DNA from 2 places in the Pulveribacter sp. genome. Region 2 is predicted to be linked to the other one. Evidence: riboswitches for the same ligand, from Rfam matches in the RefSeq annotation. Region 2 holds a riboswitch; the other holds the start of a gene.

Region 1 (3,392 bases), on a different contig from region 2:
AGCTGACGCAGGAGCAGGAGCGCGCCGTGGTGGCCGACAAGAAGCTGCTGTTGATGGCGATCTGCGTGCTCAGCCAGTGGACGCTGGCCCAGGTGCTGGCCACCTACCGGCTGAGCGAGGCCGAGGGCGTCAAGTACCTGGCGCAGCTGGACCGCATCGGCATCATCGAGCTGCGCCCGGGCAACCGCTACCGCCTCAAGCTCGCCAAGACCTTCCGCTGGCGCCCGCGCGGCCCGGTCATGGACTACTTCCGCGAGCACGCGCTGCTGGACTATTTCGGCGGCGCCTTCGACGGCCCCGGCGAGGGCGTGCTGCTGGTGCACGGCAGCATCGCCCGCGGCCAGCTGGCCGCCTTCACCGAGCGCCTGCAGCGCGTGGCGCAGGATTTCGCCCAGCAGCACCTGGCCGACCAGCGCCTGCCCGAGGCCGAGCGCGAGGGCTGCACGCTGCTGATGGCGCTGCGCGGCTGGGAGTTCGAGGCCTTCACCGCCATGCGCCGCGTGGCGCCGCCGCCGCCCGCGCCAAGCCGGCAGGCGTAAGCAAACGTCTATCAAAACAATAGCTGCCCGCGCTTGACCAGCAAGGGCTGGAGGCCTTTTTGACCCTTATCACCCGCTGCACGCGCAGCGCGTGTGTGACGTCTGCTCACAAACATTTGCGCAGTCGCTACCAAGGCTGCCGCCGGCCTTCACGCAGGCGCGGGACCATGGCCTCCATCGGGCAACCGAGTCCAACAAGGAGGATCACCATGAACCGCATCACCCCCGCCCTCGCCGCCGCAGTCGCCGCCCTCGCCCTGGGCCTGGGCGCCAGTGGCGCCGCGCACGCCGCGCCCAGCGCCACCGTCGTCATCCAGACCGGGCCGCAGGCCGTGCAGCCGGCCTACGTGGTGCAAAGCGCCCCGCCCCCGCCGCGCTATGAGCGCGTACCCGCCCCGCGCCGCGGCATGGTCTGGTCGCAGGGCCACTGGGAATGGCGCGGCCACCTCTACCACTGGGTCCCCGGCCAGTGGATGCGCGTGCGCCACGGCCAGCACTATCGCCAGCCTCGCTGGGAACAACGCCATGGCAAATGGCAGTTCAACCAGGGCCGCTGGGACCGTGACGGCGACGGCGTGCCCAACCGCTACGACCGCCGTCCTAACGACCCGCGCCGCCACTGATGGCGCATCCTGCTACGATGCGCGCCGCAGGAGAGCCAGCGGCCGGTCACGGCTGCTGCACCGAAGGCGCAAACTCCCATACACGCTCAGGTACCGTACTGCACACACAGCAATAGCCGTCTGGAGAGCCGCCCCCGCACACGGGGCGCACCGAAGGAGCAAGCCCACCGCACAGTGCGAGGGCGAATCTCTCAGGTCACAAGGACAGGGGGAGCGGCAGCCAGACCTCTTGGCGCGCCCTGCTTCCCCGCTATTTTTTCGATAGCCGCCGGCGCGCGCCTGGTCTGCGCAAACCTTGAAAAAGGCTTGTAGAACCATGCGCGTTATCGTTCTGGGCGCCGGCGTCGTCGGCACCGCTTCCGCTTATTTCCTGCAGCAGCTCGGCCACGAGGTTACCGTCATCGACCGCCAGGCCGTGCCCGGCGCCGAGACCAGCTTTGCCAACGGCGGGCAGATCTCCGTCAGCCACGCCGAGCCCTGGGCCAATCCGTCGGCGCCGCTGAAGGTGCTGTCCTGGCTGGGCAAGGAGGATGCGCCGCTGCTGTTTCGCCTGCGCGCAGACATGCGCCAGTGGCTGTGGGGCCTGCAGTTCCTGCGCGAATGCACGCCGGCGCGCACGCGCCACAACATCCACCAGATCGTCCAGCTGGGCACCTACAGCCGCGCCGTGCTGCGCGAGCTGCGCGAGCAGCTGGGCCTGCAGTACGACCAGCGCACGCAGGGCATCCTGCACTTCTACACCAGCGAGCGCGAGTTCGAGTGCGCCCTGGGCCCGGCCGAGCAGATGCGTGCCCTGGGCTGTGAGCGCCAGGTGGTCAGCGCCGAAGAGGCCATCCGCATCGAGCCGGCCCTCGCCGCCATGCGCGAGCAGCTGGCCGGCGCCACCTTCACGGCCGAGGACGAGTCCGGCGACGCCCATCTGTTCACGCGCGAGCTGGCCCGCGCGGCCGAGGCCGCCGGCGCGCGCTGGCGCATGGGCTGCCACATCACGGCCCTGCGCGAGACAGGCGGGCGCATCGACCACGTGGAGATCACCAACGAAGAGGGCCGCTACGAGCGCGTGCAGGCCGATGCGTACGTGTTGGCGCTGGGCTCGCACAGCCCGCTGCTGGCGCAGCCGCTGGGCATTTCGCTGCCCATCTATCCGGCCAAGGGCTACTCGGTCACGCTGCCGGTGCGCGACGCCGCCCTGGCCTACCAGACCAGCCTGACGGACGACGAATTCAAGCTGGTGTTCTCGCGCTACACGCGCCCCGCGCAGGGCGGGCAGGAGGCGCGCGACGTGCTGCGCGTGGCCGGAACGGCGGAGCTGAACGGCTATTCGCGCGCCCTGAGCGAGGTGCGCTGCGCGGCCATCGTGCGGCGCGTGGCGCAGCTGTTTCCCGGCGCCGCCGACACGGCCGCTGCGCAGTACTGGTCGGGCCTGCGCCCGGCCACGCCGAGCAACGTGCCGCTGATCGGCCGCACGCGCGTGTCCAACCTGTTCCTGAACACCGGGCACGGCACGCTGGGCTGGACGCACGCCTGCGGCTCGGGCCGCTCCATCGCGCGCATCGTCAGCGGCCTGGCGCCGGAGCTGGACTTCGCCTTCTGCGGCCCGCGGGGTGCGGGCGCCACCCTGCAGCCTGCGCAGCTGCCGGTCTGAAGCGGAACTTCAAGCGCCGCGGCCTCTCACTTTTTGATAGCTGCTGGCGCTTGACTGGCGAGCGTTAGAGCTACTTTTTAGTAGTTTACTTGGCCGCCGCCTTCTTGGCCGCCGCCGGCTTGGCTGCGGCGGGAGCGGCGCGCGGGGCACGGGACTGGGCCGGCGCGGCGGCATCGCCCCCGGCCGCCTGCACCCACTGCGTGGCCATGTCGCTGGCGGTCTTGAGCGCGCCGCTGGCCATGTCGCGCGTGGCATCGAACGCCGCCTGCTGCGTGGCCGCGTCCTGCATGGCGTGGGCGGCGATCTGCTGGAACTGCTGGGTCAGCGCGCCCCACCACTGCAGCGGGTCGGCGGCGGCGCCGGGCGCGGCCTCGGGCTTTTCGCTGCCCGCTTCCTGCTGCGGCTGCGGGGCGGGTGCAGGGGCCGGCGCGGCAGCCGGTGCGGGCGCTGCGGCCGCAGCGCCCAGGCCGCCGAAGGCCGCCGCCACGTCGCCCATGGCGACGTTCATGCCCTGCAGCGTGGCCAGGGTCATCTTTTGCACCTCCAGCGCCTGGACCGTGGCGGTGAGCGCGCGGGCGTTCTGCT
Region 2 (3,392 bases):
CATGATCCTGTACGGCGTCAGCGCCGAGGTCTCCATCGGCGAGCTGTTCATCGCCGGCTTCGGACCCGGCTTGCTCATCAGCGGCGCGCTGATGCTGTTCGTCTGGGCCTACTGCAAGTACAAGGGCTGGGGCAAGCACGACGGCGACGGCCGCATGCCCTTTGGCCGCGCGCTGCTGCAGGCCGGCTGGGCACTGCTGATGCCCGTGATCATCCTGGGCGGCATCTACGGCGGCGTCTTCACGCCCACCGAGGCCTCGGCCGTGGCGGTGTTCTACGCGCTGGTGGTGGGCATGGTCGTGTACCGTGAGATCGGCGTGCGCGACCTGTACGCGGTGCTCAAGAAATCGGCGATCTCCTCGGCCGTGATCATGTTCATCATCGCCAACGCAGGACTGTTCGCCTTCCTCATCACCCGCGCCGGCGTGCCCGACGCCATCGGCCGCTGGCTGCAGGAGGTGCTGCAGACGCCGACGCTGTTCCTGCTGGGCGTGAACGTGGCGCTGTTCCTGATCGGCATGTTCATCGAGACCAGCGCCGCCATCATCGTGCTCGGGCCCATCCTGGCGCCGGTGGCAGCGCACTTCGGCGTCGACCCGGTGCACTTCGGGCTGATCATGGTGGTCAACCTGGCGCTGGGCATGATCACCCCGCCCTTCGGCGTGAACCTGTTCGCCGCCTGCACGGTGGCGCGGATTTCACTGGACCGCATCGTCGGGCACCTGCTGCCCTTCGTCGGGGTGATCCTGCTGTGCCTGCTGGTCATTACCTACGTGCCGCAGCTGTCGCTGTTCCTGCGCGACATCGTCTACGCGCGCTGAGGATGGGGATGAAGCCCGCGCCGGCCCCCGCGCTGGCTTAGAATCCGCCGCGTCAGGAGAGAGCCCGTACGCGATGCACGCGCCAAGGGCCGCCGAAGGCGCAGGCAGCAGCCGAACGCTCAGGCAAAAGGACTGACGACACGCCCGCAGGGATGCGGGCGTTTCCCTTGCTGGAGAGAGGCTGGACGCGCGCTAGACAGATTGAGCCGGCCCACCGAAGGAGCAACCCCCGTACCCGGGGCGAATCTCTCAGGTCGAGCGGACAGCCGGGCAAATCCTGCGGCCAAGCCAGACGAGGCGGGCCGCATCACCATTTGCCCCGGAGCCTGTTCGCCCGTGACCACCACCGAATCCCTGCTGACCACCCCCCTGCACGCCCTGCACCTGGAGCTGGGCGCGCGCATGGTGCCCTTCGCCGGCTATGCCATGCCCGTGCAGTACCCCAGCGGCCTGATGGCCGAGCACCTGCACACGCGCGCGCAGGCCGGCCTGTTCGACGTCTCGCACATGGGCCAGCTGCTGCTGGTGGGGCCGGATGCCGCCGCGGCGCTGGAAACGCTGATGCCCGTGGACGTGATCGACCTGCCCGTCGGCCGCCAGCGCTATGGCCTGCTGCTGAACGAGGACGGCGGCGTCATCGATGACCTGATGTGCTTCAACCAGGGGCTGGTGGACGGTGCAAGCACACTGTTCCTGATCGTCAACGGCGCCTGCAAGGCGGCCGACATCGCGCACATCCAGGCGCGCATCGGCGACCGCTGCGAGGTGCGCCCCCTGCCCGACCAGGGGCTGCTGGCGCTGCAGGGCCCGCAGGCCGCCGCGGCGCTGTCGCGGCTGGTGCCGGGCGTGCAGCAGCTGGTCTTCATGAGCGGCGGGCACTTCGACTGGCAGGGCGTGCCGCTGTTCATCACCCGCAGCGGCTACACCGGCGAGGACGGCTTCGAGATCTCCGTGCCCGCCGCGAACGCCGAGAGCCTGGCGCGCGCCCTGCTGGCGCAGCCCGAGGTCAAGCCCGTGGGCCTGGGCGCGCGCAATTCGCTGCGCCTGGAGGCCGGCCTGTGCCTGTACGGCAACGACATCGACACCACCACCACGCCGCCCGAGGCCGCGCTGAACTGGGCCATCCAGAAGGTGCGGCGCACGGGCGGCGCGCGCGCCGGCGGCTTTCCCGGCGCGGCCCGGGTGCTGGCGCAGATCGACGACCCGAGCAGCCTGACGCGCAAGCGCGTGGGCCTGGTGGCCCTGGAGCGCGTGCCCGTGCGCGAGGGCACTGCCCTGCAGACGGAAGCGGGCGAGAGCGCCGGCACGGTGACCAGCGGCCTGCTGGCGCCCAGCCTGGACAAACCCATCGCCCTGGCCTACGTGCCGCCGCACCTGGCCCAGCCCGGCACGCGCCTGAACGCCCTGGTGCGCGGCAAGGCCGTGCCCATGGAGGTGGCGCCCACCCCCTTCCTGCCGCCGCGCTACCACCGCGGCTGACGGCCGGGCCGGGCACCCGCGGCTACAGTGCCAGCGGGCGCACCGCCCACTTTATCGATCCTTTTTTCGTTCCAACTTTCCTTCGGAGCCGCCCCATGACCATCCAGTATTCCAAAGACCACGAGTGGATCAACACCGCCGAGCCGGCCGCCGCCGTGGTCGGCATCACCGTGCACGCGCAGGACGCCCTGGGCGACATCGTCTTCGTGGACCTGCCCGCCGTGGGCACCACCTTCAAGCAGGGTGAAGTGGCCGGCGTGGTGGAGTCGGTGAAGGCCGCCGCCGACGTGTACATGCCGATCTCGGGCGAGATCGTCGAAGTCAACGAAAGCCTGCGCGCCGACCCTTCGCTGGCCAATTCCGACCCGCTGGGCAGCGGCTGGTTCTTCAAGGTCAAGCTGAGCGACGAGAAGGAGCTGTCCAGCCTGATGGACGAGACGGCCTACAACGAGTTCGCGGCCAACGCCTGACGGCGCGCCGGCCCGCGGCGCCTTGGAGGGCGCGCGGGCCGCTGGTCAGAAATATTAGTCAAATCGAGCTCAAACCCTTGCCAGGCAAGCGGCAGCAGCTCTTTATTCAATAGCAAACCGAAGGCTCCGTCCCATGCAGATGCCCGCCGCCCTGCCCCTGGCCGCGCTTGAAAACGCCGCCGAATTCCTGCCGCGCCACATCGGTCCGGACGCCTCGGACGAGGCGCACATGCTGTCCGTGATCGGCGAGGCCTCGCGCCGCGCCCTCATCGACTCCATCGTGCCGCGATCCATCGCCCGCACCAGCAGCATGCAGCTGCCCGCGCCCACGACCGAGGCGGCGGCGCTGGCCGAGCTGCGCACCATCGCGGGCAAGAACCGCGTGCTCAAGAGCTTCATCGGCCAGGGCTACTACGGCACGCACACGCCCGGCGTCATCCTGCGCAACGTGCTGGAGAACCCCGCCTGGTACACCGCCTACACGCCCTACCAGGCCGAGATCAGCCAGGGCCGCATGGAGGCGCTGGTCAACTTCCAGACCATGGTCACCGACCTCACGGGCATGGACATCGCCAACGCCTCCATGCTGGACGAGGCCACCGCTGCCGCCGAAGCCATGACGC

The links. Region 2 has a riboswitch for glycine ahead of gcvT (glycine cleavage system aminomethyltransferase GcvT). Riboswitches for the same ligand answer to the same signal wherever they lie in the genome.
Region 1: another riboswitch for glycine. It lies ahead of RT282_RS15695 (D-amino acid dehydrogenase); the one in region 2 lies ahead of gcvT (glycine cleavage system aminomethyltransferase GcvT).

The regions. Positions count from the first base shown of each region.
Region 1 covers NZ_DAMATK010000008.1:52,080-55,471, forward strand. The annotation lists gene RT282_RS15685 (helix-turn-helix transcriptional regulator) at 1-539, shown strand, start outside; gene RT282_RS15690 (YXWGXW repeat-containing protein) at 749-1,162, shown strand; glycine riboswitch at 1,273-1,380, shown strand; gene RT282_RS15695 (D-amino acid dehydrogenase) at 1,479-2,807, shown strand; gene RT282_RS15700 (PhaM family polyhydroxyalkanoate granule multifunctional regulatory protein) at 2,893-3,392, opposite strand, start outside.
Region 2 covers NZ_DAMATK010000002.1:733,948-737,339, forward strand. The annotation lists gene RT282_RS09700 (TRAP transporter large permease) at 1-820, shown strand, start outside; glycine riboswitch at 871-958, shown strand; glycine riboswitch at 981-1,096, shown strand; gene gcvT (glycine cleavage system aminomethyltransferase GcvT) at 1,157-2,299, shown strand; gene gcvH (glycine cleavage system protein GcvH) at 2,395-2,769, shown strand; gene gcvP (aminomethyl-transferring glycine dehydrogenase) at 2,903-3,392, shown strand, end outside.